Regions from separate parts of the Nitrincola nitratireducens genome, predicted to be linked through region 2. Evidence: predicted binding sites of a transcription regulator. Region 2 holds the regulator's gene; the other holds the start of a gene.
The links. The regulator sigma-54, encoded in region 2, starts transcription at its own class of promoters, with help from an activator protein. The targets are predictions, from matches to a motif close to TGGCACNNNNNTTGCTNT.
Positions count from the first base shown of each region.

Region 1: a site for sigma-54 is predicted at 10,385-10,402, ahead of D791_RS02980 (amino acid ABC transporter substrate-binding protein). Genes of this name have one in related genera too.

Region 1 covers NZ_AONB01000002.1:94,634-110,804, forward strand. Annotated here, with positions in the region: gene D791_RS02935 (YqgE/AlgH family protein) at 1-484, opposite strand, end outside; gene D791_RS02940 (energy transducer TonB) at 536-1,492, opposite strand; gene gshB (glutathione synthase) at 1,492-2,442, opposite strand; gene D791_RS02950 (16S rRNA (uracil(1498)-N(3))-methyltransferase) at 2,439-3,191, opposite strand; partial or broken gene metK (methionine adenosyltransferase) at 3,204-4,423, opposite strand; gene tkt (transketolase) at 4,665-6,665, shown strand; gene D791_RS02965 (type I glyceraldehyde-3-phosphate dehydrogenase) at 6,708-7,727, shown strand; gene D791_RS02970 (phosphoglycerate kinase) at 7,769-8,935, shown strand; partial or broken gene fba (class II fructose-bisphosphate aldolase) at 8,970-10,033, shown strand; gene D791_RS02980 (amino acid ABC transporter substrate-binding protein) at 10,475-11,488, shown strand; gene D791_RS02985 (amino acid ABC transporter permease) at 11,593-12,771, shown strand; gene D791_RS02990 (amino acid ABC transporter permease) at 12,774-13,868, shown strand; gene D791_RS02995 (amino acid ABC transporter ATP-binding protein) at 13,884-14,633, shown strand; gene D791_RS03000 (efflux RND transporter periplasmic adaptor subunit) at 14,889-15,962, shown strand; gene D791_RS21330 (efflux RND transporter permease subunit) at 15,962-16,171, shown strand, end outside.
Region 2 covers NZ_AONB01000001.1:55,797-71,967, reverse strand. Annotated here, with positions in the region: gene D791_RS00360 (Nif3-like dinuclear metal center hexameric protein) at 1-19, opposite strand, end outside; gene D791_RS00355 (trypsin-like peptidase domain-containing protein) at 88-1,233, shown strand; gene hisD (histidinol dehydrogenase) at 1,265-2,572, opposite strand; gene hisG (ATP phosphoribosyltransferase) at 2,573-3,220, opposite strand; gene murA (UDP-N-acetylglucosamine 1-carboxyvinyltransferase) at 3,232-4,494, opposite strand; gene D791_RS00335 (BolA family protein) at 4,515-4,757, opposite strand; gene D791_RS00330 (STAS domain-containing protein) at 4,859-5,116, opposite strand; gene D791_RS00325 (MlaC/ttg2D family ABC transporter substrate-binding protein) at 5,138-5,794, opposite strand; gene mlaD (outer membrane lipid asymmetry maintenance protein MlaD) at 5,800-6,258, opposite strand; gene mlaE (lipid asymmetry maintenance ABC transporter permease subunit MlaE) at 6,261-7,031, opposite strand; gene D791_RS00310 (ATP-binding cassette domain-containing protein) at 7,040-7,852, opposite strand; gene D791_RS00305 (KpsF/GutQ family sugar-phosphate isomerase) at 8,123-9,091, shown strand; gene D791_RS00300 (KdsC family phosphatase) at 9,091-9,627, shown strand; gene lptC (LPS export ABC transporter periplasmic protein LptC) at 9,627-10,196, shown strand; gene lptA (lipopolysaccharide transport periplasmic protein LptA) at 10,189-10,686, shown strand; gene lptB (LPS export ABC transporter ATP-binding protein) at 10,688-11,413, shown strand; gene D791_RS00280 (RNA polymerase factor sigma-54) at 11,455-12,954, shown strand; gene hpf (ribosome hibernation promoting factor) at 13,006-13,296, shown strand; gene D791_RS00270 (PTS sugar transporter subunit IIA) at 13,316-13,783, shown strand; gene rapZ (RNase adapter RapZ) at 13,780-14,637, shown strand; gene D791_RS00260 (HPr family phosphocarrier protein) at 14,676-14,945, shown strand; gene yjgA (ribosome biogenesis factor YjgA) at 14,978-15,514, shown strand; gene D791_RS00250 (YhdP family protein) at 15,517-16,171, opposite strand, start outside.

The DNA of each region.
Region 1 (16,171 bases), on a different contig from region 2:
CTGGTAACCGAAACAGTATATCTGAATTTGCTTGGCAGCTTAACCATACGTTGTCACGTATTTCTTGTTCCAGTTGACCGGCCCCAACCGGCGTAGCGAGTGCGACTAAAAACTCTTTTGGACCCTCACCCAATGCAAGCGCTTCAAGAATGTCCATAGAGGTTGTTAGGCTGATATCCGAAGTGATCGGGTGGCAAGATATCCAAGGACGCAGAGTGGAGCGATGCAAGACAAAGCCCCGATCTTCGTGGACCGGGCCGCCGTTATAGACCGGCGTTGGAGCAATGGCGACTTGGCTGTAGTCGATATCAATATGTGTGAAAAGATCATGGACCAATAGGCCCGCTGGACGGTTGATGATAATGCCCATTGCGCCGTATTCGCTATGATCACAGATATACGTAAGTGTCTGAGAGAAATGGGGATCGCTCAGATGAGGCATGGAAATTAAAAAATGGTCTCTCAGTGACAGTAGTTCTGACATGTTTATCACCCTGGCAAATGAACGCAATTAAAGCGCAGGTATGTATTAGGCTTAGTACACCTGCGCCCGATTCTCAAATTTCCAGGTACGAATTATTTCCAAGAGGTCGGTATTTTTCCTCATTTCAGTCGTAAAAGGCTGAAATGGAGCCGCCAGTTGAACGATACGAGTGGCGGCATCATCCAGTATTTGGTGTCCTGACGATTGTAGTATCTCTATGTAAGCGACGCTGCCATCGGGTTTTACGGCCACCAGTAAGCGTAGGCTGCCATAGGTGTTGCTACGGCGTGCTTCATCCGGGTAGTTGAGGTTGCCGATTGCTTCTATTCGTCGCCTCCAGTTGTCTAAATAGACGGCGTCCGTATGTGCCATGGTTGAAGGCGCGGATGTTAAGCGGCGAATTCTGGGGCGCTTCGCCAGCTTTTGTTGTTCGTACTCCAACTGCGCCTGCAGGCTCGCGATCTCCATGCTTCGGGAAAGGAGTGACGCTGAGTGACCGGATAAGGGTTGAGGTTGGCTGGAGGTCGTGCGCTCTTGCTGAACGGTCACTCTTTCGGTTTGGGGTTGCGTGGTTGCGATGACCGGTGTGCTACCCGTCTGGTCCGTGGGGTTCGGCTCAGCAGAGGGCGGCTCAGGTGTCGGCGGTGTGGGTTCAACGGCTTCCATGTCCGTAGACGGTGTGGGTTGAGGTTGCATGGACTGAGTGTTGATTTCCTCGCTCTCAAGCGGTGCCTCCTCTGTTACGGAGGGAAGCAATCGTTCCTCACTGTCTCCACTGCCTTGTTGGTTGCTTTGCGCGAAAAAGTCGACATCATCAGGTGCTTGTTCACTGATATAACGAGCCAAGGTGATGTCGAGAGTGCGTTCAGGCTTGTGCGTTTCCGGTAGCTTAAAGCTAATTGCGAGAATCAGAATTCCATGCAAAGCGAGTGCAATAAAAAGATATGCCCTGAAGCGATCTGCTTCAGGGGCGTTCCATAAAATGAGTTGTCCTGCTTTGTATCTCATTATGCCCTAAGTTTTTTTTCGATTAGATTCATTAAGTCCATGCCGATATCTAATTGAAACTGCTTGTCCAGTTCACGAATACAGGTTGGGCTGGTCACATTTATTTCGGTGAGATAATCGCCAATCACGTCAAGTCCGACAAAGTGCAACCCTTTTGCTTTAAGGGTTGGAGCGACTTGCTCACAGATCCAGCGATCGCGGTCAGTTAAAGGGCGGCCTTCGCCACGTCCACCTGCCGCCAAGTTGCCACGGGTTTCACCTGCCGATGGAATGCGCGCAAGTGCGTAAGGAACGGGCTCACCGTCAATCATCAGAATGCGCTTGTCGCCGTCTTTAATGGCTGGGAGATAGGCTTGCGCCATGCACATTTGTTGGCCATGCTGCGTCAGTGTCTCAATGACAACACCGAGGTTCATGCCGTCCTCTTGAATTCGAAAAATCGACGAACCGCCCATGCCGTCTAAGGGCTTGAAAATGACGTCTTTGTGGGTGGCATGAAAGGCCTTTAAAAGATCGGCGCGGCGACTGACCAGCAAAGGTGGGGTGCATTGAGGAAAGTGCGTGGCAAATAGCTTTTCGTTGCAGTCTCGCAGGCTTTGAGGATCATTGACGATCAGAGTACCTTCGGCCTGCGCCATACTTAACAAGTGTGTTGAGTAAATAAACTCATTGTCAAAGGGCGGATCTTTCCGCATAAGGATCACATCTAAATCATGCAGAGGCATGTGTTCAAAGGACCCTCTCTCGAACCAGCAGTCAGCATCCATGGCAATTTTTAGTGGTGCCATGCGTGCTTTTGCACATCCGGCCTCTAAGAAAAGATCGCTTTGCTCCATGTACCAGAGATCCCAACCTTTTCGCTGCGCGGCCCAGAGCATGGCTAAGGAACTGTCTTTTTTGAAGTTAATGGACTCAATAGGGTCCATGATTATGCCTATTTTGATCGTCATTTTGATGAGTCCTGTTGGGTCGGCCCGAGGTCGCCCCATAAATAGTGAAGTAGAGCAGTGGCGGCAACGGGAGCGGTTTCAGTACGCATGACACGCGGGCCAAGCGCAACGGGATAAAAGCCCTGAGCGATGGCGAGCTCAACTTCCGCTTCTGTAAGTCCGCCTTCGGGGCCAATTAAAAGCGCAACGGAGGATGGAGGCTGAAAGTCAGCCAAAGGTTGTGCGCTGTGGTGATGAAGCACCAATTTAAGGTCTGCTTGGACATCCTGCAACCATTCGGCTAAGGGGCGAGGCGAGTGAACCTCGGGAACAACACATCGTAGAGATTGCTCACACGCGCTCACCGCGATTTGTTGCCAGTGGCGTTGACGTTTGTCTTGCCGTTCATGGCTGAGTTTGACTTCGCAGCGCTCGGTGAACAAAGGTGAAATACGAGTGCAGCCCATTTCGGTTGATTTTTGAATCGCATAATCCATACGCTCACCTCGGGATAGGGCTTGGCCTATCTCGATTTTCAATGGGCTTTCACGCTCAGGGGACTGAGTGTGAAGGATCTTGACCTGCATCCGGGTTTTGCTCGTGGCAACAACCTCTGCTCGATATTCATGACCGTCATTGTTGAATAGGGAAAGCGCATCCCCTTCACGCAGCCGCAGTGCCTTTAAGGCGTGCTGTGTTGCGGTTTCACCTAAGTCGATATGCATTCCCTCAGCCATAGGCTGAGGGTCATAAAAGCGAGGGATTCTCATAACGGGCCCTGATTACAGTCCGGCTGCAGCTCTAAGTGCGTCGGCTCGATCTGTCTTTTCCCAAGGGAAGGCCGTAAATGTTTCACTTTGTTCTTTGCCATCAACATCAGTCCATGAATAGGTGGTTTCAAAAGGCTCACGACCAAAATGGCCGTAGGCGGCTGTTAATTGATACATAGGATGCAACAGATCCAGCATGCGTGTAATCGCATAGGGGCGTAGGTCGAAGGTCTGTTTGACCAGTTCGATAATTCGCGCATCACTCACTTTGCCTGTTCCGAAGGTGTTGATCGACACAGACGTCGGCTCGGCGACACCAATTGCATAAGACACTTGGATTTCACAGCGGTCAGCTAAACCAGAGGCAACGATGTTTTTGGCAACATAACGACCCGCATAAGCCGCTGAACGGTCGACTTTAGAAGGGTCTTTACCCGAGAACGCACCGCCGCCATGGCGTGCCATGCCGCCGTAAGTATCGACGATTATTTTGCGCCCAGTCAAGCCACAATCACCGACAGGGCCGCCGATTACAAACTTGCCCGTTGGTTGATATGGTAGCGTGTAGAGTCAGACAACCATTCAGCCGGGATGACGGCTTCAATAATTTCACGGCGTACCATGCGACGCAGATCTTCTTGATTGATATCCGGTGCATGCTGGGTAGAGAGTACAACTGCATCAACGGCACAAGGCTTGCCTTGGTCATCATAACGGAACGTGATTTGGCTTTTTGCATCGGGACGTAACCAAGGCAGCATGCCATTTTTACGCAACTCGGCTTGGCGCTCGACCAAACGGTGCGCGTAATGAATGGGGGCTGGCATATAGGACTCGGTTTCGTTGGTGGCATAGCCAAACATTAAACCTTGATCGCCTGCGCCTTGGTCTTCGGGCTTGCTCCGATCAACGCCTTGAGCGATATCGAGTGACTGTTTGCCAATCAGGTTAATGACGCCGCAGGTGGCACCGTCGTATCCAACATCCGATGATGTGTAGCCTATGTCGCTGATCACTTTACGCACGAGGTCTTCTAGATCAACCCACGCGCTGGTGCTGATTTCGCCTGCTACAATGGCGACACCTGTTTTGACCAGTGTTTCACACGCAACACGTGCGTGCTTATCGCGTGCGATAATGGCATCCAAAACAGCATCGGAAATCTGATCAGCTATTTTGTCTGGGTGTCCTTCAGACACCGATTCTGACGTAAACAGTGTGTATTCGCTCATATCCGGACTATATCCTCAAAAGGGTAAGGGTTTTTATTTAGGCCTTTGCCGACATTTTAACGGCTCTGGCTAGGTTTTTCATAATTGAATTGCCCATTTAGGGTGAAATATTCTGTGTTTTCGTATGAAATTCTCTCTTTTAGGTGAATTGCATTTGAAGCTAAGCCCTATCTGGGCGAAAATTAGCAACTAAATTATCCGAACCAAAATCTAATTGGGTTTAGACCCAGGAGTTGAGTCAATGTCCTCTCGCCGTGAACTTGCCAATGCTATTCGTGCATTGAGCATGGACGCTGTCCAGAAAGCAAAATCCGGTCACCCCGGAGCCCCCATGGGAATGGCTGATATAGCTGAAGTCCTATGGAACGACTTCCTGAAACATAATCCGGCTAATCCTTTGTGGTTTGATCGTGACCGTTTTGTACTCTCAAACGGGCATGGCTCAATGCTGATATACTCTTTGCTACATTTGTCCGGTTACGATGTCTCCATCGAAGATTTAAAAAACTTCCGTCAGCTGCACAGCAAAACAGCTGGGCATCCAGAGTATGGCTATTGTCCTGGCGTTGAAACCACTACGGGACCTTTGGGCCAAGGGATCACCAATGCCGTGGGTTTTGCTCTCGCTGAAAAAGTGCTCGCTGCTCAGTTCAATAGAGAAGGTCATGACATTATCAACCATTACACCTACACATTCTTAGGTGATGGCTGCCTAATGGAAGGTATTTCTCATGAAGCTTGCTCTTTGGCAGGAACGCTTGGCTTAGGTAAACTCATTGCATTTTGGGATAATAACGGCATTTCAATTGATGGCGAGGTTGAAGGTTGGTTCACCGATAATACCCCAGCACGCTTTGAAGCCTACGGCTGGCATGTGATTGCTGATGTTGACGGTCACGATGCAGATCAGATCCGTGCAGCAATTGAAGAGGCGCAAGCCAATACAGAGCAACCCACGTTAATCTGCTGCAAAACCATTATTGGCTTTGGATCGCCCAATAAACAGGGTAAAGAAGATTGTCACGGCGCGCCTCTTGGTGACGATGAAGTGTTACTGGCACGTGAGCAATTGCAGTGGCCACATCTACCCTTTGATGTTCCAGGGGAAATTTACGATGACTGGGATGCGCGTGAAGCCGGCCAGCATGCTGAAAATGACTGGAATGAGCGCTTAGCTGCCTATAATGCAGCCTATCCTGAGTTGGCCACGGAGCTGTTGCGTCGTTTAAGTGGCGACTTGCCTGCGGATTTCGAAACACAGGTTGATGCTTGGATCGCAGACATTGCGGCTAAAGGCGAAACCATTGCGACGCGTAAAGCCTCGCAAAATGCACTCAATGCGTTAGGACCGATTTTGCCTGAGTTTTTGGGTGGGTCGGCTGACTTGGCGGGTTCTAACTTGACGCTGTGGGCTGGCGCGAAAGGCGTCAGCAAAGACGATGCGGCGGGTAACTACGTCTATTACGGTGTTCGTGAGTTTGGCATGAGCGCAATCATGAATGGCATTGCCCTTCATGGCGGCTTCATCCCTTATGGCGCCACCTTCCTTGTTTTCATGGAGTATGCACGCAATGCAGTTCGCATGGCGGCATTAATGAAACAGCGTGTTATTTTCGTGTATACCCATGACTCCATCGGCTTAGGGGAAGATGGACCAACACATCAGCCGATTGAGCAAATCTCTAACCTGCGTCATACACCGAACATGGAAACTTGGCGTCCTTGCGATGCGGTGGAATCGGCTGTGGCTTGGAAATCTGCTGTTATGCGCGTAGACGGTCCCAGCGCTTTGATTTTCTCTCGTCAGAACTTAGCACATCAACCACGCTCTACGGAGCAGGTGGCTGACATCGCGCGCGGTGGCTATATTTTGCTAGACAGTGCTGGCGTGCCCGATGTTATTTTGATTGCGACAGGCTCTGAGGTGGAGTTGGCGGTTAACGCAGCGCATGCACTCAGCGCTGAAGGTAAAGCGGTACGTGTTGTCTCTATGCCCTGTACTGAGCGTTTTGATAAACAAGATACCGCCTACCGTGAACAAGTCCTTCCGGCTGCAGTCACTGCACGAGTGGCGGTTGAAGCGGCTCAGGCTGACTTCTGGTACAAATATGTCGGTTTGCAAGGTGCGATCGTGGGAATGACGTCATTCGGTGAGTCTGCCCCAGCAAATGAGCTGTTTGCTCACTTTGGATTTACCCTTGATAACCTAGTAAAAACGGCAAACTCCGTTATCAACGTTTAACAATACCACCACCTGAGCAGGCGTGTTGATGAGAGCAGTAGAATGACGTTTCGAGTTGCGATCAATGGTTACGGTCGTATAGGCCAAAGTCTGCTTAGAGCGGTGTATCAAAGAGGGCTGCAATCAGATCTTAAGATTGTAGCGCTCAATGAGTTAGCCGATATTGAAACCTTGGCGTATCTAACACGTTACGATACGACGCATGGGCGCTTTCCCTTGTCGGTCTCTCATCAGCACGATCAGTTGTTGATCGGCCAGGATTCAATACAGGTGTTGGGAATCTCGTGCGCGAACGAATTGCCTTGGCAGTCACTGGACATTGATTTGGTGATGGAGTGCTCGGGCAGTTTTTCGAGCCGTGAGGCTGCCGAGCAGCATTTACGCAGCGGTGCTAAGCGCTTGTTGTTTTCGCATCCAGCTGAACCTGATATTGATGCAACGGTGGTGTATGGCTTTAATCATCACTTGATTAAACCTGAGCATCGTTTGTTATCCGCCGCATCTTGTACCACGAACTGCTTAATCCCGGTGTTGGATGTGCTGGATAAAGCCTATGGTATCCTGAATGGTGTCACAACGACGATCCATTCTGCGATGAACGATCAGCCCGTGATTGATAGTTACCATCATACCGATCTACGTTTGACGCGAAGTGCTTTGCATTCGATCATTCCAGTGGATACGGGATTAAGTAAAGGCATTGATCGATTATTGCCCCACCTTGCAGGTCGTTTCGAATGTTTGCATGTTCGGGTGCCGACCATTAACGTGTCTTTAATGGATCTTTCAGTCAATGTTGAGCGGTCGACAACGCCTGCAGAGGTGAACCGCTTGCTGAAAGACTATGCGGAGTCAACTGCACACTTCGGTTTGGTTGGCTACACAGAAGAGCCGCATGCCTCCGTTGATTTTAACGGTGATCATCGCTCGACCATTGTCGATGGGACGCAGACCCGGGTGTCAGGTGGACGCTTACTTAAGCTGATGTGTTGGTTTGATAATGAATGGGCTTATGCTAATCGTATGCTGGATGTAGCGCAGTATTGGTTAAATCAACGTTAACTTTTTAATTAAACTACTCAGACAAAACAGGACTACTCAGTATGAGCGTGCTTAAGATGACAGATTTGGATCTATCCGGTAAACGGGTGTTGATCCGCGAAGATCTTAATGTTCCAGTTAAGGATGGCAAGGTTACCTCTGATGCCAGAATCCGCGCCTCTTTACCCACCATTGAGTTGGCATTGAAAGCTGGTGCTAAAGTCATGGTTATGTCTCACCTGGGACGTCCAACCGAAGGTGAGTTTGACGAAAAATATTCTTTAGCGCCCGTTGCTGAATACTTGTCTGGGGTGTTAAAGCGTCCAGTTCCCCTGATTCGTAATTGGATTAACACGCCATTTGAAGTGGCGGAAGGGGACTTGGTATTACTGGAAAACGTTCGCTTCAATGCGGGTGAAAAAAAGGATAATGACGCACTTGCTAAAGCCATGGCGGACTTATGTGACGTCTTTGTTATGGATGCCTTTGGTACGGCCCATCGTGCTCAGGCATCAACGCACGGTGTTGCTAAGTTTGCGCCGATTGCCTGTGCTGGACCTCTCTTAGCCAATGAGCTGGATGCGCTTGAAAAGGCGTTGGCGAATCCTGTGCGTCCGATGATGGCGATCGTCGGTGGGTCGAAGGTGTCCACAAAGCTTGAAGTACTGAACTCCTTATCCGATCAGTGCGATCAGTTAATTGTAGGCGGTGGGATAGCGAATACCTTCTTAGCCGCAGCAGGTAAGCCTGTTGGAAAATCACTGTGCGAGCATGATTTGATTCCAGCCGCTCAAGCCTTGATGGCCAAAGTGAACATTCCGTTGCCTGTCGACGTGGTTGTGGCCAAAGAGTTTTCTGAGACGGCAGACGCTGTTATTAAGCTAGTGGACGAGGTCGCAGAAGATGAGATGATTTTGGATATAGGTCCTCAATCAGCTCAGAATCTCGCTGCGTTACTGAAATCGGCTGGGACGATTATTTGGAACGGCCCCGTTGGTGTGTTTGAGTTTGACCAGTTTGGTGAAGGCACAAAGACGGTTTCCTTAGCCATAGCGGAAAGCGATGCCTTCTCGATTGCGGGTGGGGGTGACACCTTGGCCGCCGTCGATAAATATGAAATTGCAGCACAAGTGTCTTATATTTCAACAGGCGGTGGTGCATTTCTTGAATTTGTAGAGGGTAAGGTATTGCCCGCTGTCGCCATGCTTGAGCAGCGTGCAGCAGAATAAAATTATTTTAAATTTAGTCAGTTGAGGATTTCTGATGGCTCTTATTTCTATGCGACAGCTGCTGGATCATGCAGCAGAATACGGTTATGGCATACCTGCGTTTAACGTAAATAACCTAGAACAAATGCGTGCAATTATGGAAGCGGCCGCAAAAACCAACTCACCTGTTATCGTGCAAGCATCTGCTGGGGCACGTAAGTATGCAGGTTCAAACTTCCTGCGTCATATGATTCTGGCTGCCATTGAAGAGTTTCCGCAAATTCCTGTGTGCATGCACCAAGATCATGGCACCAGTCCAGCGGTTTGCCAGCGTTCAATCGCGATGGGTTTTTCCTCTGTGATGATGGACGGCTCGTTAGGCCCAGATGGCAAAACACCGACAACCTATGAGTACAACGTTGACGTGACGCGTCGCACCGTTGAAATGGCGCACGCTTGCGGTGTTTCTGTTGAGGGGGAACTGGGCTGTTTAGGATCCCTTGAAACAGGGCAGGCTGGCGAAGAAGATGGCATTGGAGCCGAAGGCATCCTGTCTCACGATCAAATGCTGACAGACCCAGAAGAGGCTGCGGACTTTGTTAAGAAAACCGGTGTTGACGCGTTGGCAATTGCTATTGGCACCAGCATGGTGCGTACAAGTTTAGCCGTCCACCCACAGGCGATACCCTGGCCATTGAGCGAATCAAAGCGATTCATGCGCGTATTCCAGACACCCATCTCGTGATGCACGGTTCGTCCTCTGTACCACAAGACTGGCTGGCGATCATCAACGAATTCGGTGGTGAAATTCCAGAAACCTATGGTGTGCCTGTAGAGGAAATCGTACAAGGGATTAAGCACGGTGTGCGCAAAGTGAATATTGATACCGACTTGCGTTTGGCTTCAACGGGCGCTGTACGCCGCTTCCTAGCGCAGCATCCATCAGAGTTTGATCCGCGTAAGTACCTAAAAGAAACAATGACGGCGATGAGAGATGTATGTATCGCACGTTATGAAGCCTTTGGTACGGCGGGTCATGCGAGCAAAATTACGCCGATTTCACTTGAAAATATGGCGGATCGTTATGAGGCTGGCTTGCTAGACGTGACGGTTCGTTAAGCATCTTACCGCTGAAGAGGGCTGTACTAGCCCTCTTTTTTTGTTTTAAAATTTTTTACTTACACCCCTTCCCCTATAACTAATTTCTTAATTAACAAAGGTTAATTTATGCCTTGGTTATAAGAGATCTGCATTTTATGTTTGAAGTCTATTTTTAGTTTCAATCCTTAGATAGCGAACTAGGTTTTTAGACCATTATTAAAAAATAATGCACCAAACTGCGCTTTTTACTAAAATTCTGCTGTTCATCTTCCATTTTTTGCGCTATTTTCTATCAAGCTAAAGCCTTTTAATAAATAGAAGCGGCATGAACGCTCGAAGATTCCTCCTTCTGAAGTAGTTACACTTCTTTGGCATGCGGATTGCATTATCTCTCGGGCGTTTATGCGTGACATCTTAATGTTGCGTAAAACAATAAATAATGTTCATGGGAGATTTTACATGAAGAAGATTGCAACACTTGTAGGCGCTACAGTCGCGATTATGGCAACTGCTGGAGCTCATGCGAACACATTGGAAACGGTTAAAAACAGAGGCGCAGTGCAGTGTGGTGTCAGTGATGGTCTTCCTGGCTTCTCGGCAACCGACAGTTCTGGTCGTTGGCAAGGCATCGATGCTGATGTATGCCGTGCAGTTGCGGCAGCTGTTTTTGGTGATGCCGAAAAAGTTAACTTTGTATCACTCACAGCAACCGAGCGCTTTACCGCACTGCAATCAGGCGAGATCGATATTTTATCCCGTAACACAACTTGGACACTGACACGCGATACGTCACTGGGTCTGAATTTTACCGGTGTGAATTACTACGATGGTCAAGGCTTCCTGGTTAGCAAAGATTTAGGCGTAGACACCGCCAAAGAATTGGATGGAGCGTCTGTTTGTATCCAATCCGGTACGACAACCGAGCTTAACCTAGCGGATTACTTCCGTGTTAACGGCATGAGCTACGAGCCTGTTCTTTACGATACATCTGATCAAACCGTTGGTGGTTTTGAAGCGGGTCGTTGTGACGTATTAACCTCTGACCAATCTCAGCTTTACGCGTTAAGAATCCAACTTTCTGATCCAGATTCAGCCGTTGTTCTGCCAGAAGTTATTTCTAAAGAACCTTTAGGGCCTGTTGTTCGTCAAGGCGATGATGCTTGGTTCAACGTTGTGAAATGGTCTCTTTACGCCATGATCAATGCTGAAGAAATGGGTATTACAACAGCCAATGCAGAGGAAATGAAGTCCTCTAATGACCCTGGAATCCAGCGTTTCTTGGGTGTAAATGGCAATATGGGTGAATTGTTGGGTGTCAGCAACGACTGGGCATTCAACATTACTAAACAAGTGGGTAACTACGGTGAAGTGTTTGAGCGTACCGTTGGTACGGGTTCACCGCTGAACATTTCTCGTGGTTTGAACGCGCTGTGGTCCGATGGTGGTCTGCAATACGCGCCTCCTGTCCGTTAATCGGTTATTAGCCTAATGATCAGCCGAGCAAGGAGATCCCTTGCTTGTGCTGGTCGCTTCGATTTTGCTGGGCTTTCCTAGCCGTTTATGGGGCTGATTACATCATGAATCCAAATAACCGTAATGGGCTTTCTCGTCTGTTTTACAATCCAACGGCGAGAAGTCTTTTCTTTCAAGCGTTAATTCTGGGCCTATTGCTTTATTTTGTGATGACGATCGTAGGTAACGTCATGACAAACTTAAATCAACGAGGCATATCCACAGGGTTTGGTTTTTTAAGTCAACCCGCTGGGTTTGGTATTTCACAAACACTTATTGAATATAACGAAACCTTTACGTTTGGTCGTACTTTCTTTGTCGGCTTATTAAACACCTTGCTTGTCTCTTTCTTGGGGGTTATTGCTGCAACCTTTTTGGGAGTGGTGGTTGGTATCAGCCGGATATCACCGAACTGGCTGCTGCGAAAAATCTCCATGGTCTACGTGGAAATTCTACGAAATATACCGCTGTTGTTACAGATCTTCTTTTGGTATTACGTGGTGTTACAAACTCTACCAAGGCCACGAGATAGTTTATCGTTTGGGGAAAGTATCTTTATCAACATACGGGGTGTGTTTGTACCCAAACCGGTTCCTGATGCTGGGTTTTCCTTTTATATCGCACTGTTAGTGGCCGCTGTGGTGGCGGTAGTCGCCCTCGCTATTTGGGCAAAACGTAGAATGCGCGATACGGGTCAGCAGTTCCCTGTGTTTTGGACATCCATTGCCATCTTGTTAGGTACGGCTGTGATTGGCTTTTTTATCACTGGACGTCCAATTATGTTGGATTACCCTGAGTTAAGAGGGCTTAACTTCCGAGGTGGGATCACAATCCTTCCTGAGCTGATTGCTTTGTGGTTTGCGTTAACCATCTATACCAGTACCTATATCGGTGAGATCGTTCGTTCAGGCATTGAGTCCGTCTCTCATGGACAAACAGAAGCCTGTCGAGCGCTAGGTCTTAACGAAGGGCATAGAATGAAATTAGTCATTCTGCCGCAAGCTATGCGCGTCATGATTCCTCCAATGACGAGCCAATACTTGAACCTAACAAAGAACTCATCTTTGGCAACCGCGATAGGGTATCCCGATTTGGTGTCTGTATTTGCAGGAACAACACTCAATCAGACAGGGCAAGCCATCGAAATCATCAGTATGACAATGTTGGTGTATTTAACCATCAGTCTGCTGGTATCAGCCTTTATGAACTGGTTTAACCGTCGTGTGGCGTTGGTGGAGCGATAGATATGTCTGAATTTGTACCCAAACCTGCCCGTCCTGCACCCATAACCGAAATTGGTGCGATTGGCTGGGCAAGAAAAAATCTATTCTCAAGTATCCCAAATACTGTGATCACCTTGCTGACTGCTTATGTGCTCTGGTCTGTTTTGGTGCCATTTTTGAGTTGGGCGTTTGTGAATGCTGACTGGGTTGGCTCGTCCAGAGCCGATTGTACCAGTGGTGGAGCCTGCTGGGTTTTCATCAGTGTACGTTTTAACCTGTTTATGTACGGCTTCTATCCGGAGGATAGCTATTGGCGGCCCAATTTGGCGTTCATTCTGTTGATTGGATTCTTGATTTGGCTTTCAATCCCGCGCATTCCGTTCAAGAAGCTAGGGGCCATTTTGGCATTGACCGTGTATCCGGTACTGGCTTACGTGCTTCTATATGGCGGCTTCGGTCTTGAGGTCATCCCGACGCATCGTTGGGGCGGGTTGATGTTGACGCTTGTGCTGGCCTTGATTGGTATAGTGGTCGCTATTCCTATTGGTGTGGTGCTGGCGTTAGGGCGCCGAAGCGAAATGCCTGTGATACGCATGGTCTGTGTCATCTTTATTGAGTTCTGGCGCGGTGTTCCGCTGATCACGATTCTTTTCATGGCCTCCGTTATGTTGCCCTTGTTTTTTGTCGGTGGAACAGATGCTGATAAATTGATGAGAGCCTTGATCGGTATTGTCATGTTCCAGTCGGCTTATATGGCCGAAGTGGTGAGGGGTGGCTTACAGGCGCTTAGCAAAGGGCAATTTGAAGGTGCCGATGCGTTGGGGCTGAGTTACTGGCAAAAAATGTTTTTGGTTGTACTGCCTCAGGCAATGAAGATCATGATTCCAGGAATCGTGAACACCTTGATTTCCTTGTTTAAAGATACCAGCTTGATCGTGATTATTGGTCTGTTGGATATCTTGGGGATGGTGCGTCAAGCCTTGGCAGACCCTGCTTGGCTGGGCTATCCCGCCGAGGGGTATTTATTTGTGGCCTTTATGTTCTGGATCTTCTGTTTCAGTATGTCGCGCTACAGTATTTATTTAGAAAACAAACTTAATACCGGCCATAAGCGCTAACAGGGGTTTTGGTTTATGACACAAGAAACTGGCAACATCATTACTCTGAAAAACGTCAACAAGTGGTACGGTGAGTTCCATGTGCTTAAAGACATCAATTTGGATGTCAAAATGGGCGAAAAAATCGTTATCTGCGGTCCGTCGGGATCGGGAAAGTCGACGATGATTCGTTGCATTAACCATCTTGAAGAACACCAAGAAGGGGACATCATTGTTGATGGCGTTATTTTAAACAATGACTTGAAGAACATCGGACAAATTCGTAAAGAAGTGGGGATGGTGTTTCAGCACTTTAATTTATTCCCACATCTGACCGTGTTGCAAAACTGTACGTTGGCTCCAATCTGGGTGAAAAAAATGCCACAGAAAGAAGCCGAAAAAATTGCAATGAAATTTCTTGAGCGTGTGAAGATTCCGGATCAGGCCAATAAGTTTCCAGGGCAGTTATCGGGTGGACAGCAGCAACGTGTGGCCATCGCTCGTAGTTTGTGTATGAACCCACGTGTCATGCTCTTTGATGAGCCAACCTCGGCGTTGGATCCTGAAATGATCAAAGAAGTACTGGACGTTATGGTTGAGTTGGCGGGTGAAGGGATGACAATGCTTTGCGTGACGCATGAAATGGGCTTTGCCAAGAAAGTGGCAGATCGCGTCATCTTTATGGATGCTGGTCAAATTATTGAAGAGAACGACCCTGAGTCTTTCTTTAATAATCCACAGTCTGAGCGTACTAAACTCTTCTTAAGTCAGGTATTAGGGCACTAATTCACCGAGACTGACAACAAGGCCGCATCCTGATTGACAGGGATGCGGCCTTTTTTATTTTTGTAAAAGAGCATTGAATAGACGTAATAGTGACGCACTTCTATGGTATTTTGATGTCATTAATCAGAGTGACAAAGATAAGGCTGTGAAACGTGGCTGAGAGCGGTGGCGAATCCAGAGCTCGAACTCTATGATCGCGTTCATGTTTATTTTCGTAAGTATTTGTGTGTTTTTAATGGTATGAATAGGTATTCAATGCATTCTCCTTGGCGCTATCGATGGTGCATGCTAACACTGCTCTTAATGTTTGCTCTAATTGGGTGTGAGGCCCAAACGGCAGCAACCCCTGCCTCTGTGCCAACGCCACGTCCTCATCTAGTTGAGTTGTTTGAAGTGACACCTGTAATGGTGGGCGCGGATCGTGTACGTACAGGAAATTTAAGAGCACAGCAGACGTTCGATTTATTCACGCGTGAGGAAGGGCAGCTTCTGCATTTGCCCTATCATCCGGGTGATCGCGTTGAGGCCGGAGCGGTGCTAGCCGAGCTTGATGATACGCAGCTGAGTGCCCAGCGTCGTCGAGTGATGGCTGAACTCAGTCGTGCCGACAGTGATTTGCAACGCGCTCGCTCCTTGGCAGGACGAAATTTGATCTCGGCAGAAGAGTTGCAACGACGTGAAACAGATTTAGCGGTTTTGCGAGCTGAACGTGAATTGTTGGATGTTCGTATGGCTTTTGCAAAAATGACAGCGCCGTTTGCTGGCGTTGTGACGCAGCGTTTGGTGGAGCCTGGTGCATTTGTTGCCAAAAATACACACCTGATGAGCCTGTCAGATCCCTCAGTATTACGAGTGGATCTGAGAGTGTCGGAGCAGGAATTGGTGTTGTTATCGGTCGGTGATGCAGTTGAGTTACAGTTGGATACGGCAGGCTCATCGCGCTTTCCAGCGTACATTAGCCGCATCTATCCCGATATTGATCCGATAACACGTCGTGGCCAGTTAGAGATTACGGCATCCGGTTTACCGTCATCGGCTCGATCCGGCCAGTTGGTTCGAGTACGCTTGACCAGTGCCATCGCTGAGCGTTTGATGGTTCCATTTTCAGCGATTCGAGTGGAGGGTGAGAACTATGTCTATGTGGTGAACCCAAATAATGAGGTCGAAAAACGGTCCATTCAACTAGGACAGCGTATTGCTGATCAAGTGGAAGTCATTGCGGGCCTGTCCAATGGCGAGTCCATTGTCATTCGTGGTTTTATGGGGCTCACTGATGGTCGTCGGGTTACACCTGTAACCCCTTTAGCCTTGCGAAATGGAGCGGGCTGATGTCAAAAGCTAACCTACGTCATGGTGCGGGTCTTGCGGGCTGGTCAATTGAGCACCCTGTCGGGGTGACTATGCTGGCGTTGGCGGTGGTAATACTCGGTCTTTTTTCATTAGGTCGACTCTCTATCGATTTACTCCCACGTTTGATTTACCCTGAAATACGGGTGACAGTGACTGATCCGGGCGTGCCAGCACTGGTGATGGAAGAT
Region 2 (16,171 bases):
CAATTACCGGATTATTCATGGCCTAGACGTCCCAATTTAGTTAAACAACTCGTATAATGTAACAAATTCATACGCAGATAAGGAACGATGAAAAAGTTTAGTTTCCTCGGTTGGCCAATTCTAACAGGTATCCTTGCTGCCCTGTTGATCTTACAGTTCCTACCTAATTTCAATGTGCAAGAAGTGAATAAAGTTGAAATTCGAGAAACCTTTATTCCAGAGCAAACCCATAGTATCAAGCGTATTTCCTATGCCGATGCTGTTGATCGTGCGTCGCCTGCTGTAGTCAATATTTTTACGCAAACTGTCGTTCGTGAAAACAACAATCCTTTAATTGCAGACCCATTTTTTCGTCAATTCTTTAATCAAGATCGCCTCCCTCAACAGCAAGAGCGAATCCAATCCAGTTTAGGGTCAGGCGTTATCATCAGTCGCCAAGGGTATGTGGTTACCAACAATCATGTCATCAGCGGTGCTGACACGATCATTGTATCGCTGCAGGATGGACGAGAGTCCATTGCAACTGTCATAGGTAGTGACCCTGAAACAGACCTAGCCGTCTTAAAAATTAACCTAACCGACCTCCCCAGCATCACACTGAGCACATCGGATGCCCATTTAAGAGTCGGCGATGTGGTATTAGCGATTGGAAACCCTTTCGGTGTAGGCCAAACTGTCACAATGGGGATCATCAGCGCGATAGGTCGTAACAGTATTGGCTTAAACACTTACGAAAACTTCATTCAAACCGATGCAGCCATCAACCCAGGGAACTCAGGGGGGGCGCTAATCGACCCGGACGGTAATTTACTGGGCATTAATACCGCCATTTTTTCCCAATCCGGTGGCTCACATGGCATAGGCTTTGCAATTCCAGCGTCAGTCGCTCGAAAGGTCATGCAAGACTTAATTGAGCACGGTCGTGTCATTCGTGGCTGGCTTGGCATAGAGGTTCAAGAACTGACTCCAATTCTAGCAGAGTCCTTTGGTGTAACGGACCGTCAAGGGCTGATTATTGCGGGCATTTTTCGCAATGGTCCGGCGCATCAAGCAGGTCTTCAGCCCGGTGATATTTTACTGGCCTTAAATGGAGAACCACCGTCAACGGCGCGTTTGACCATGAGCCGCATAGCCGGAATACGCCCCGGTGAGAAAGCAAGGATGGAGATTTTGCGCGATGGACGCGAAATGTCGTTGATCGCCACTATTGGAGAAAGACCTCAGATTCGTTGACCAAATCTGAGGGCCTTAATCCTAGATACCGCTAATCCAGTATACGATACTCAGCTGAGCGTGCATGCGCCGTCAGGCTTTCACCACGCGCCAAAACAGACGCGACTTTGCCCATTTCAGATGCACCTTCAGGTGAAAACATAATTAACGACGAACGCTTCTGAAAATCATATACACCCAATGGTGATGAGAAGCGTGCAGTACCTGACGTGGGAAGAACGTGGTTCGGCCCTGCGCAATAATCGCCAAGCGCTTCAGCCGTGTAACGCCCCATAAAAATAGCACCCGCATGACGAATCGCAGGCAACAGCGCTTCTGGATCTTCAACCGAAAGCTCTAGGTGCTCAGGAGCAATGCGATTACTGATTTTCGCGGCTTCCGCCAAGTCCGCCACTAAAATCAATGCGGCACGCGTTTCGAGCGACGTTTTAATAATTGCTTGACGTTCCATTGTCGGCAGGAGCTTTTCGATACTGACCTGAACGTCATTCAGATAATCAGCATCTGGACATAACAAAATGGATTGCGCGTCTTCATCATGCTCAGCCTGAGAGAACAAGTCCATTGCAATCCAATCAGGGTTTGTTTTTCCATCACAAATAACAAGAATTTCGGATGGCCCTGCGATCATATCGATACCAACAGCACCAAAGACTGCTCGCTTTGCCGTGGCAACATAAATATTGCCAGGACCCACAATCTTATCCACTTTAGGAACGGTGGCTGTACCATAGGCTAAAGCAGCAACGGCTTGCGCTCCTCCAATGGTAAAGACTCGATTAACGCCCGCAAGAGCCGCCGCTGCCAACACCAACTCATTGACAACGCCGTCTGGTGTAGGAACCACCATAATAATTTCTTTCACACCTGCCACTTTTGCTGGCAATGCATTCATTAATACAGACGATGGGTATGCCGCTTTACCACCAGGTACATAAATACCTACCCGATCCATTGGTGTTACTTGCTGCCCCAGATGCGTTCCGTCCGCTTCCATATAACGCCAAGAATCACTTTTCTGACGTTCATGGTATTGGCTGATACGTGTCGCCGCTGTTTCAAGTGCCGCACGCTGCTCTGCTGGCAAATCATGCAATGCCTTAGCTAGACGCTCAGGCGAAAGCTCTAACTCAGCCATACTCTGAGCCTGCATGCGATCAAACTGATTGGTATACTCAACCAATGCTTGATCGCCTCTAGCTTTGACTTGTGCAATGACGTCATCAACTACTTGATTAACACGCTTATCAGACACAGACTCCCACGCCAACAATGCATCTAGCTGCTGCGCAAAATCGCTTTGGGAGGAGGACAAACGTTTGATAGACACTTGCGTCATTTATAAACCCTCTCGTTTAGCAATTACGGCCGCTCTCATTTGCTCAATGATCGGCTGAATCAGTTCATACTTCATTTTCATTGCAGGCTGTCCAACAACCAGACGAGAGCTAATATCAGCAATATGCTCCATCGCTTCCAAGCCGTTGGCTCTGAGTGTATTGCCAGTATCAACGATATCCACGATTCGATCCGCCAGCCCCATCACTGGCGCAAGCTCCATTGCCCCATAGAGCTTTATGATATCAACCTGCGTTCCTAACCGGGCATAATACTCTCGAGTCACATTAACAAACTTTGTTGCTACACGCATCCGCCCCTCGACACGTCCCGCGTTTTTAAGGCCTGCAACCATTAACTTACAGCGAGAGATTTCTAGATCTAAGGGTTCATACAGTCCCTGCCCCCCATGCTCCATGAGCACATCCTTACCTGAAACCCCCATGTCTGCACCACCGTACTCTACATAAGTGGGAACGTCGGTTGCGCGAATAACCATTAAACGTATATGAGGATGGTTTGTATCAAAAATCAGCTTACGACTGCGTGATATATCCTCAGCCGGAAAAATGTCAGCAGCCGCCAATAACGGTAGGGTTTCGTCTAAGATCCTGCCTTTTGACAGGGCAATCGTAAGCTGTTGCGTCATAACTTTCTCTCTTAAGCTTTAATACGCCGTATACCTGCACCCAGTGCACGGAATTTTTCTTCAATCGCTTCGTAGCCACGATCAATATGGTAGATGCGATCAATTAAGGTATCACCTTCGGCCACCAAGCCCGCTATGACCAAGCTGGCCGATGCACGAAGATCGGTTGCCATGACCGGTGCCGCCTTTAAGCGCTTAACACCCTCAATGATGGCTGACTTGCCATCAATGGTAATATCCGCACCTAATCGAATCATCTCTTGCATATGCATAAAGCGATTTTCAAAGATGGTCTCCTTGATGATACCAACGCCAATTGCGACAGCATTCATTGCAGCAAACTGAGCTTGCATGTCAGTAGGAAACCCTGGATAAGGTGCTGTTGTTATATTCACAGCCTTGGGTCGACGTCCTTGCATATCCAACTCAATCCAATCATCGCCCACTGTCACATGCGCACCCGCCTCTTCCAGCTTTTGCAATACTGCGTCAAGCGTATCAGGGCGTGTATGCAAAGTCTTAACTCGACCGCCAGTGGCAGCTGCGGCTACAAGAAAGGTTCCGGTCTCAATACGATCCGCCATAACGGGGTAACGACACCCTTTCAAGGACTTAACGCCCCTCACGGTAATCATGTCCGTTCCTGCACCCGTGATATCCGCGCCCATCGCATTTAAACAATTTGCCAAGTCAACGATTTCAGGTTCACGTGCCGCGTTTTCGATCAGGGTTTGCCCCTCTGCTAGGGTCGCCGCCATTAAAATGTTTTCAGTCCCAGTAACGGTCACTGTATCAAAAAAGACTCGCCCCCCTTTTAAGGGTCCATTACAACTCGCTCGAATATAACCACCGTCCACTTCGATTTTTGCACCCATGGCTTCCAAGCCACGCAGATGAAGGTCGACTGGACGACTGCCAATTGCACACCCACCGGGTAAAGACACCTCGGCTTTACCATACCGCGCCAACAGAGGCCCAAGCACTAAAATAGAGGCTCTCATCGTTTTGACGAGCTCATAAGGAGCTATGACCGAGTTGAGCGAGCCTGTATTGATTACAACACTAAACTTTTCATCTCGACTGATTTCTGCCCCCATCTTACGCAATAGCTCAAGCATCGTTGAGATATCATGCAAATCAGGAAGATTGGTAATATTGATGGGCTCATCTGACAGAATTGAAGCTGCAAGAATAGGCAATGCCGAGTTTTTGGCACCCGAAATCCAAACCTCGCCATTCAGACAGGCACCGCCTTCAATTAATAACTTATCCATTTAGAATCCTGTTTAATCGCTTAACCTGCGATATCGGCCCATTGCTCTGGGGTATAGGTTTTAATGGTGATGGCGTGTATTGCCCCACTTGCGATTTCTTTATTTAAACAACCGTAAACCAGTTGTTGTTTTTTAACAGGAGACAGTCCAGAAAAAACAGAACCTACCACAGTAATTTGAAAGTCACAGCCTTCACCTGCAGTATACACCTGACAACCATCTAACTGACGTTCAATAATTTTTTTTACTTCATCGGCATGCATAGAAAACTCCGGTACAGTGTAGAGCCGCGCTGAACAAGGTGGACATCATAACGAAAAAGGGCCAAAAAGGCGACCTAGCCTTTTGGCCCTACTGACTCAAATCAATGGGCTGTCATTTCAAGCCCGACCAACTCAGCAATTGATCGCAAATCCGCAGGTATAGACAGCGGGAACAGCTGAATATTTTGATTTTTTGCTGCACGAAGACCGCACAACCACAGGGACAACGCTGAACTATCTACTCTACCCACCCCTGAAAAATCAACACTCAACTTCGCATCACGCGCCTGAGTATTCATCAATTTAACAAAGGCATCACGCATATCGACTACGGTAGCGAAGACAATATCACCCGACAAGTATAGGTCGATTCCTTTAACTCAACCTTCGACATCTTTCACTACCTGCGCAATTGTACTCGCAACGCGCTCTTCCCAACCATCAATCACACCAGAGACAGAACGAGCCCTTTGATACATATCGGCAAACTGATTTTGAAAGGTAAGACGCAAATTAATACCTTCAACCATAACATTGACCAACATCCAACGACCTTCATCTTTTCTCATATAGTAGAGAATGTTAAAGGTTTGGCCTGCTGATGACGTCATCACAACATTGACAACCTGCAGCTCAGGTCGGGGACTTGGCGCCCTCGGAGGGACAATTCGGTAGCTCGCTACAGAGAAATCGCTGACGGCAATCGAATAGGTTCTCACCAACGTCGTTTTCAAAATTCCTGCAAATCGTTGCAGCTCTTCTTCAGTTGCCGTGCGTGCGAAACGCCCCATGACTCCGCGACCAAAACCATAAAAGTCGATAACCGGTGTCACGATATTTTGAATCTCAGTTTCTAAGCGGTCCTTGTTACTTGCACTCAGAAGCGATTTATCGCTCATCAACACCAGCATTTTTTCCGTTGTTTCTTCAACAACCGCTTTTGCTTCTTCCCAATCTTTGTCGATTGCAAGAGCCTGTGCCGACGCTGTTAACACTAACAACGCCAAAAACGGACGCCAAAACAATTGTCTCAACATAACATTCACTCACTCACCTGATTCATCAAAAACTTACCCACTAGATCTTCAAGAACCAATGCAGATTGGGTGTTATAAATAAACTCTCCAGGCGCGAGTACGTCGACATCTCCCCCAGGAATAATACCAATGTACTGCTGCCCCAAAAGGCCAGAGGTTAAAATCATGGCGGAACTGTCGGTGCTCAAAAAGTCGACGTCTGGATAAATTTCCATTTCAACCTCGGCCATCAACATTTGCGGATCCAAACGAATGCGCGTCACTTCACCGATCTGCACACCTGACATTGATACTTTGGCACGAGTTGTTAAACCACCAATATTCTCAAAGTTGGCATAAATTTTATATCCCGTCCCTTTAGATGCTAAATTTAAGCCGCTGACATTAAGTGCCAAGACCACCAACGCTAAGAAGCCAATAAGCATAAAAAAACCTACACTTATTTCCATTGTACGCATACGCATAATTACAGATCTCCAAACATCAAAGCAGTCAAAATAAAATCGAGGCCCAGCACCGCCAGTGATGAATAAACCACTGTTCGGGTTGTTGCTTGGCTAATCCCTTCGGAAGTCGGTACACAGTCATAACCTTGGTATACAGCTATCCAGGTCACCACAAAGCCAAAGACCACTGCTTTGATCAGACCATTGACAACATCGCTCATAAAATCAACCGACTGTTGCATGTTGGCCCAATATGAACCACTGTAAATCCCCAGCCAGTCAACAGCCACTAGTGCCGCACCCCAAACACCGACAACTGCAAAAATCATACTCAGCAAAGGCATGCAAATAAAACCAGCGTATAAGCGTGGCGCTATAATGCGTCTCAACGGATCAACGCCAATCATCTCTAAGCTTGCCAATTGCTCCGTCGCTTTCATCAACCCAATTTCGGCCGTCAAAGCGGACCCTGCTCGACCGGCAAAAAGCAATGCGGTGACCACTGGCGCCAACTCACGAACGAGACTCAACGCAACCATCTGCCCAACAGCCTGTTCAGAGCCATAATCAACCAGGATAGTATACCCCTGAAGCCCCAAAACCATTCCGATAAACAGTCCAGAGACGACAATAATGATAAGAGACAACACCCCGACAAAGTAGATTTGCTTAATCAACAATGGAAACATCATCACTGGTGCTGGCTTAGCCACCACTGACTGAAACAAGATTTGCCCTGATCGGCCGAAAGCAGCCAATTTAGACAAGGTCCGATGACCGAGTTTTTGCATAAAATCAATCAACGACTTACTCCCTTATGCATTAACTGCTCTACGAAATCAGGGGCTGGATAGTGAAAAGGCACTGGACCGTCTGGCAAGCCTTCCACAAACTGACGCACCTGTTCTGATTCAATGGTTTTAAGTTGCTCTGGCGTCCCATGCGCAATGACCTTACCATCCGCAATTAGATACAGATAATCTGCAATCGACAGCGTTTCTTGAATATCATGAGATACGATGATGCTTGTATGGCCCAAGGCTTGGTTGAGGCGTCGAATTAAGTTCACCAACACCCCCATCGCAATTGGATCTTGGCCGGTAAAAGGCTCATCGTACATAACGATGTTAGGATCCAATGATATTGCTCGCGCTAACGCAACACGCCTTGCCATTCCTCCTGACAACTCACTGGGCATCAAGGCATACGCTCCTCTAAGCCCAACCGCCTGAAGCTTCATTAATACGATATCCCGTATCATTTCTTCAGGCAGTTGTGTGTGAACTCGGATCGGAAACGCCACGTTATCAAAGACGTTCATGTCCGTAAAAAGCGCGCCGCTCTGAAACAACATCCCCATTTTTTCGCGAATAACAAATAAATCTCTGCGCCCTAGAGAGGGCACACTGCTGCCTTCAACAACGATATCACCGCTGTCTGGGCGCAATTGTCCGCCAATGAGTTTCAACAAGGTGGTTTTACCCGTCCCCGAAGGTCCCATTATGGCCGTCACTTTTCCCCGGGGTATTTTGATATCGACGCCTTTGAAAATAGGCCGATCACCCCTGGAAAAGGTCAAATCTTTAATTTCAACGATGACATCCTCAAGCATGCTTGAAGCACTTCCTGTCGTCGGACTCACTGCTTCCATCCCGTTAGTGCCCTATCTTAAAAACGAACGTGTATTTGACATGCAAAATCACAAAAAGATCTACTATAACACTACCTAAGTCGACTTAAAATGACTCTATCAGAATCACGGTCGTTTACGTATTCTCTCCTGATGAAATGCAAGATATCCGCTTCAACAGATGCTTAGCAATCTAAGCTGAGTTAAACTATGACCTATTACAGTATTCACCTTTAAACTAATGGCAAAATAATGGCTATTGATTATCTGAAAACAGCAAAGCGCACCATTGAGATAGAGCGAGAGACATTAAGCGCTTTGCTAGAGCATCTAGACTCCAGTTTAAACGATGCTTGTTCAATCATGATGACATGCAAAGGCCGTATCATCGTGACAGGAATGGGAAAATCTGGACATATCGGCAACAAAATTGCAGCAACGCTGGCTAGTACAGGTACACCTTCATTCTTTGTGCACCCAGCCGAGGCGAGCCACGGTGATTTGGGCATGTTCACCCCGCAAGATGTCGTTCTTGCCCTGTCCAACTCAGGTGAAACCAATGAAGTGATTACGATTTTACCGCTAATCAAGCGTATGCATGTTCCATTAATTAGCATCACGGCCAACCCCAACTCTACCCTCTCTCGCTTCGCTGACGTCAATCTCCATATCCCCGTCACGCGCGAAGCATGCCCCCTCAATCTAGCGCCAACATCGAGCACTACAGCACAACTCGTTCTTGGTGATGCATTAGCGATCGCTTTGCTCGAAGCTCGGGGATTTAGCGCCGAAGACTTTGCCTTTTCTCATCCAGGGGGCAGCTTAGGTCGACGCTTACTCCTCAAAGTTGATGACATTATGCACTCAGGTGACGATATCCCCTTAGTATCACTCAACACGCCCATTCATGAATCACTCTTGGTCATGACACGCAAACGACTTGGGATGACTGCGATCATTAACGATGCTGGGCAGTTGCAAGGCATATACACAGACGGTGACTTACGTCGAACACTTGATTTAGAAACCAATTTAAAAACCACACCAATTTCTGAAGTTATGACGCATGGATGCACAACAATACAAGCCGGATCTCTTGCAGCAGAAGCACTCCAAATCATGCAAGAACGAAAAATAAACGCCCTACTCGTTACTGATAAAGAAGGAAAAGTCACGGGCGCCTTAAACATGCATGACCTACTTAAAGCAGGAGTCATTTAATGGGTAACTCTCTTTCAGCACAACTGACCGAACGTCTAAGACCTGTAAAACTGGTTGTTTTTGACGTGGATGGTATTTTAACGAATGGCCAATTAAATTTTTTGCCTGACGGACAAGAGATCAAATCCTTTCATACACTGGATGGCTTAGGCATCAAACTGCTGCACAAGGCAGGTATTGAAACCGCCATCATCACGGGCCGAAGCTCACCACAGGTCGAACAACGAGCCAAAGCACTCGGCATCCATTACCTAATGCAAGGCCGTGAAGACAAACTCGTTGCGCTCGAAGAGCTATGGAAGCAACACCATCATAGCGCCGCAACTACGGCTTATATTGGTGACGATCTACCCGACTTAGCGGCCATTATTACCGTCGCCTTTGGTGCATCCGTCCCGAATGGACACCCTCTTGTTCGTGCCGAAGCGGATTGGTGCACAAGCCGCAAAGGCGGAGAAGGTGCCGCTCGTGAATTCTGTGAGGTGATTTTATCTGCACAAGGAAAACTCAACGCACTGATTGATGAGTTTCGCTAATGCGTTGGACTCGCCATTTCGCACTTGCCGTCGTTATTTTATTAACCCTGATTCCTGTTTTATACTGGGGCTGGATGGGTATTAACCGACCAGTCCTTGAGGTCAGTGAACCAAATGAAGACAGAGTCGATTTTTTCATTTTAGACGGCCACCTTAAACGCTATAGTCAATCAGGTGAACTTGTCCATCAACTTTCATCACCGCTTATCGAGCATTTACCGGGTCCATCGATCACTCAGGTGACGCAACCCAAGGTAATACTCATCGGAACAGGTGATAAAGAAACGCACATTAAAGCCGACAAAGGCACGATGACGGATGACGAAAGCAAGATTGAGCTTGCAGGGAACGTCCGTGTTATTGATAATTCATCTTTTGATGCACCTAGAGAGCTAAGAACAGAAACAATGACGTTATTTCCTTCGTCACAGTACGCTGAAACCGCAGACCCTGTCATGGTTGTACAGGCATTCAGTCAGCTATCAGCCATTGGCATGCAAGCCTGGCTGGGTGAACAACGGATCGAATTGCTTTCTGAGGTACGAGGATACTATGCAAAAAGTGAGTAAACTGATAGGCCTGTTGGGAATGGTGGTTCTGAGCAGCTTAGCCTTTGCACTTCCTGAAGATCGAAACCAGCCTATTCATGTTAGCGCTGATCAGGCCAGTTTAAATGAGGCTACAGGTGTTTCTGTCTATTCGGGCAATGTTGAAATCAAACAAGGCAGCATGATCCTCAAAGGCAGTCGTGTCGAACTTCATCGTGACAACCAAGGAAGCATTGCTCGGATCGTATCCTCTGGCAATCCAGCGGAGTTTCAACAGCAATCTGTAGCAAGCCAACCTGTAACACGCGCCTATGGCAATCAAATGGACTATCGTATCCCCACACAACTCATTACCATCACGGGCAATGCTCAAGTTCAACAAGCCAATGACCGCTTTACAGGACAGCGTATTGTTTACAACATGGATAAATCGATTGTAGATGCATTCGGTAGCGAGCAACCTGGTGGTCAACGCGTCGAAATGATCATTCAACCTAGGTCCAACAATTGATATGATCACGCTTGAAGCACAACATTTAGCTAAGTCGTATAAACGTCGACAGGTCGTGCGCGATGTGTCCTTACATCTTAAGCAAGGTGAAATTGTAGGACTCCTTGGCCCTAACGGTGCTGGAAAAACAACCTGCTTTTATATGATTGTTGGTTTGATCAACGCAGATCAAGGCGCTATTTTAATTGATGAAAAAGATATTACCCGTTTACCGATGCACGGGCGCGCACGCCTTGGCTTGGGCTACTTGCCACAAGAAGCCTCCGTATTCAGGAAACTATCGGTTGCTGAAAACATCTTGGCTGTTTTACAAACGCGAAAAGATCTTAACTCATCTCAGCGCAAGGCAATGCTTGAAAGCTTGCTAGAAGAGTTTAGTATTACGCATATACGTGACAGTTTAGGCATGTCCCTATCTGGTGGAGAGCGTCGACGTGTTGAAATCGCGCGAGCGTTGGCAACCGAACCTGCGTTTATTTTGCTTGATGAACCCTTTGCGGGTGTTGATCCAATATCGGTTAGCGATATAAAGCAAACGATCAAGCATCTACAATCTAAAAATATCGGCGTGTTAATCACGGACCACAATGTCCGTGAAACACTTGATATATGTGAACGAGCATACATTGTTTCGGAAGGTCATATCCTTGCAGAAGGCCACCCATCTGACATAATGGCAAATGAACAGGTTCGACAAGCCTATCTTGGCGAGCAGTTCAGGCTCTAAACATTAATCCGTATCCTTCAACTGAGTGATATATCTGGCATATGAAGCAAGCCTTACATTTAAAAATCGGCCAGCACCTCACCATGACGCCGCAATTGCAGCAGGCTATTCGCTTATTGCAATTATCGACGTTGGACCTACAACAAGAGATACAACAAGCGCTGGAAAGCAATCCGCTGCTTGAAATCAGCGAAGATGATACGGATACGGATATCCCAGTCCATTTAAGTTCGGACAACCAACGAGAGCTGAGCACAGAACCCTCCTCAAATGACCGTGAAGAGGTGGTTGAGCATGAAGCGGAAGCTGAGCACGATTGGAACGATCAAATACCTGAAGACCTCCCCACAGACAGCAGCTGGGAAGATACCTTTCAGCATCAAAGTTCAGGGAGCAGTTCTGACAGCGAATGGGCCGACAATGAAAACGACTCTCGTGAAGACACGCTGCTTGATCATTTAAATTGGCAGTTAAATTTAACACCTATGTCCGATGCGGATCGCCTGATTGCTGAAGCGATAATTGAGGCCATTGACCCTGATGGATATCTGCAGGTTAGTGTTGATGAACTCATGGAGCAATTCGTTGCTCAATTCCCCGATATCTTCAGTGATATTGACCTTGATGAAGTCATCGCCGTGTTACACAGGGTTCAACAATTTGACCCCCCTGGCGTTGCGGCACGTGATTTGAGCGAGTGTTTAAGCATTCAGATTAAACAATTACCAGACACTCTGCCTTGGAGAGAAACGGCTTTAAAGTTAGCGAATGAACATCTCCAACTCTTAGGGAATCATGACTACAAAGCGCTAATGCGCAAGCTGCGCTTGAACGAAGAAGACTTGTCGTCGGTCATCGAGATCATTCAGTCACTCAATCCAAAGCCCGGTGCCAGCATTGCTTCCAGTCAATCTGAATATGTCATACCTGATGTTGTCGTTCGCAAAGTCCAAGATCAATGGATTGTCTCGCTAAGCCCAGAGACATCACCGAAGCTTCAGATTAATACACAATATGCCGATTTAATTCGACGAGCCGACAACAGTGCTGACAACACCTATTTGAAAAACCACCTACAAGAAGCTCGCTGGTTTCTAAAGAGCCTAATGAGTCGAAACGAGACCTTATTAAAAGTCGCAACAGAAATCGTCGAGCGCCAAAAAGACTTCTTAGAAATGGGTGAAGAGGGCATGAAACCGATGGTCCTTCATGATATTGCTGAGGCCGTCTCTATGCATGAATCCACCATTTCACGTGTCACCACTCAAAAATTCATTCATACTCCTCGAGGTATTTTTGAATTGAAATATTTTTTCTCAAGCCAGGTGAACACGGCTGATGGAGAAGGCGCATCTTCAACAGCTATCCGAGCTCTGATTAAAAAGCTTGTTACAAGTGAGAATACCGCCAAGCCTTTAAGCGATAATAAAATTGCACAACTCTTAATGGAGCAAGGTATCAATGTTGCCCGTCGAACCGTAGCAAAATATCGTGAAGCTTTAGGTATTCCACCTTCTAATGAGCGTAAGCGTCTGCTTTAATTATAATAGATAGGTACGAGCCATTTCGTACCCTTACCAAGGAGACAACCCATGCAGATCAATATTACTGGCCACCATGTAGAATTGACTGAATCCCTAAATGACTACGTTCACACTAAATTTGAGCGTCTTGAACGTCATTTTGATAACATTACCAATGTTCAAGTCACACTGAGTATTGAAAAACAACGCCAGAAAGCGGAAGCTACAATGCACCTCGCCGGTGGTGAAGTGTTTGCGCAGTCCGAAAATGAAGATATGTATGCGGCGATTGATGCTTTGGTCGATAAACTTGACCGACAAGTTATTAAGCATAAAGAAAAAATGAAATCCCATAAATAAAGACGATTTAGTAATTATCATGCCTATTTCCGAGCTACTGACCGAATCAAGAACCCTTTGTCATATTGACGCCATCAGCAAAAAAAGGGTTCTTGAACTTGCCAGCCAAACCCTAGCTGAGCAAGCAAGCGGATTAGATGCTGAAGACATCTTCAGCGGTCTTTTAAACAGAGAGCGTCTCGGTAGCACTGGCATCGGCGACGGTGTGGCTATTCCACACTGTCGCTTGGCAGGTTGCACAGAGGCCTTAGCACTGCTCATGACCCTCCAATCAGCTGTCGATTTCGACGCCATCGATAACCGACCCGTTGATATTATTTGCTGCTTACTGGTTCCGGAAGATGCTGCCAGCGAACACTTACAAACCTTGGCAACTTTAGCGGAATTGTTCAGCCAATCCAACGTGCGTGAATTGCTGAGAAGCAGTGAAGACAAACAAACCCTCTTTCAGAATGTTATTCAGTCACTTGGGGAGTCGACTGAGTGAAGTTAGTCATTCTGAGTGGGCGTTCGGGCTCCGGAAAAAGTACAGCACTTCAAGCACTGGAAGACATTGGTTTCTATTGCATTGATAACCTTCCAGCACTTTTGCTGCCCGAGCTCATTCAACAAATGCTCATTGCACCGGATCGCCCCGATAAGCTTTCCGTCAGCATTGATGCACGTAATTTGATCAGCAATCTTTCACAAGTTCCCACAGTGCTCAACACACTTGCCGGGATGGACGATCTTGTCTATGAGATCATTTACTTAGATGCATCCGAAACGACCTTACTGAAGCGTTTTAGCGCTACCCGTCGTAAACATCCCCTAACCAACTCACACGCTGGTTTACAAGAAGCGCTTTATCAGGAGCAGCGTTTACTCGAACCTATTGCAACCTTAGCGGACATTCGTATCGATACAACCCGACTCAGCCTCTACGAACTGAGGGACAGTATTAAACTGCGGGTTGCCAATCGCAAAGAACAAACATTATCCTTACAGTTTGAATCCTTTGGCTTTAAACACGGACTGCCCTTAGATCTAGACTTCACATTTGATGTGCGCTCCCTACCCAATCCTTACTGGGTACCTGAGCTACGCCAATACACAGGTAATGACCCGCAAGTTATCCAATTTCTTGAGCAGTCTCCTGATGCTATCGATATGATCCATGATATTGTATATTTTCTGGAGCGATGGCTACCCAAAATTAAGCAGGATAACCGCAGCTACTTAACTGTCGGTATAGGTTGCACGGGGGGGCAACATCGATCTGTCTTTATTGCTGAACGATTGGCTAGCCATTTTAATCAGCTTATGGATAATGTAAGTGTACGCCACCGGGAGTTGAGTTAACTCCTTTGATCTCTGGCGCGAATGATCGGAATGTTTCTATGATAAAAGCACCTGTTACGATAGTAAATAAACTTGGCCTACATGCACGTGCAGCGGCAAAACTCTCGGCTAAAGCAAACGAATTTAATAGTCAAATCCAAGTTGAAAAAGCAGGTCGCGTGGTCGATTGTAAGAGCATCATGTCCGTTATGATGCTGGCGGCAAGTAAAGGCACCGAGCTAATACTCCACATAGATGGAGACGATGCGCAGGACGCGCACCTTGCATTAGAATTGTTAATTCAGAATCGCTTTGACGAACCCGAATAACACACCATTAATCCTTCAAGGTAATTTTCCTCATGAGTAAAACAGACAGACTGATATCTTTACAAGAAGGCACAGAGAGTGAAGAGATCAGCCGTTCTGAAGTCAAACGCCAAATGGAAGCTCTTCAAGAATTGGGCAAACGCATCACTGAACTACGTCCAGATCAACAGGCACTAGTTCCAATGGACGATATACTCCGCAAGGCAATTGAAGAAACACGAAAAATCAGTGCAAATGGTGCTTTACGTCGTCACTTCCAATACATTGGCAAGTTGATGCGCAAAGCGGATGCCGATGCAATTAAAATAGCCCTCAATCAGTTTGACACGTCTCGCAATGAACACAATCAAAAGTTCCATGCTTTGGAAGTTTGGCGTGATCGCTTGCTGACGGATACGGATAAAAGCCTAACAGACTATATCCGTGAGTTTCCTGAAGCCGACATACAAAAGTTAAGACAACTTATTCGGAATACGCTCAAGGAACAAGCAATGGGAGCCGCTCCGGCCAACTATCGCAAACTGTTCAAATTTATTCGTGAAACGGCTGAAGCTCAAGACAACGCTTAAGCCTATTCATCAGATGTTGAAGATGCCTGCCCCACAAGCTGAATAACGGGATCATCTAAGGTTCCCGTTAGACGGTAACGTATCCGAGTCATTTTTTCGATTTGATCTCCCATTATACGATCAACCAAAAAAATGGCACCGGCCACTTGAGGCGCTCCCAGCAACACCGCGCCTAGCGTCAGATTACTGCCCAAGGGGATATTTACTTCAATCATCTTATCAAATTGATCGTTGTGAAAGTTTAACGAACCGCTAATCGTCATGGTCGCTGACGGCCCCGTCAGCTTTAGAGGGTCCATTGTACTGGCGAGTCCCTGCTTCAGAGAATAGGCGGCGGCCATCGTATCAAACACCAATCCTTTTTTAAGCAGGTCACTAAAATCAAGTTTCAAGCGTCTAGACAGTGTATTCAAATTGAGTATGCCAAACACTCTTAGGAAGTTAGCCCCCATACCCGACTCCACAATACGCCCCTGTTCTGCCGAGAAGGCAAAACGGCCGTCTAGAGCAGACAGTTTGAATGCTTCTGCTCCTCCCAACCACGTGAAATCCGCTATGGCATCAATACTCTTTGCCTCAATGGCCGACTCATCACTCCAAGACTTCAGAATATTTTGCAACTCTGACCCCATAAGCCTTAGCTGCAAACGACTATTT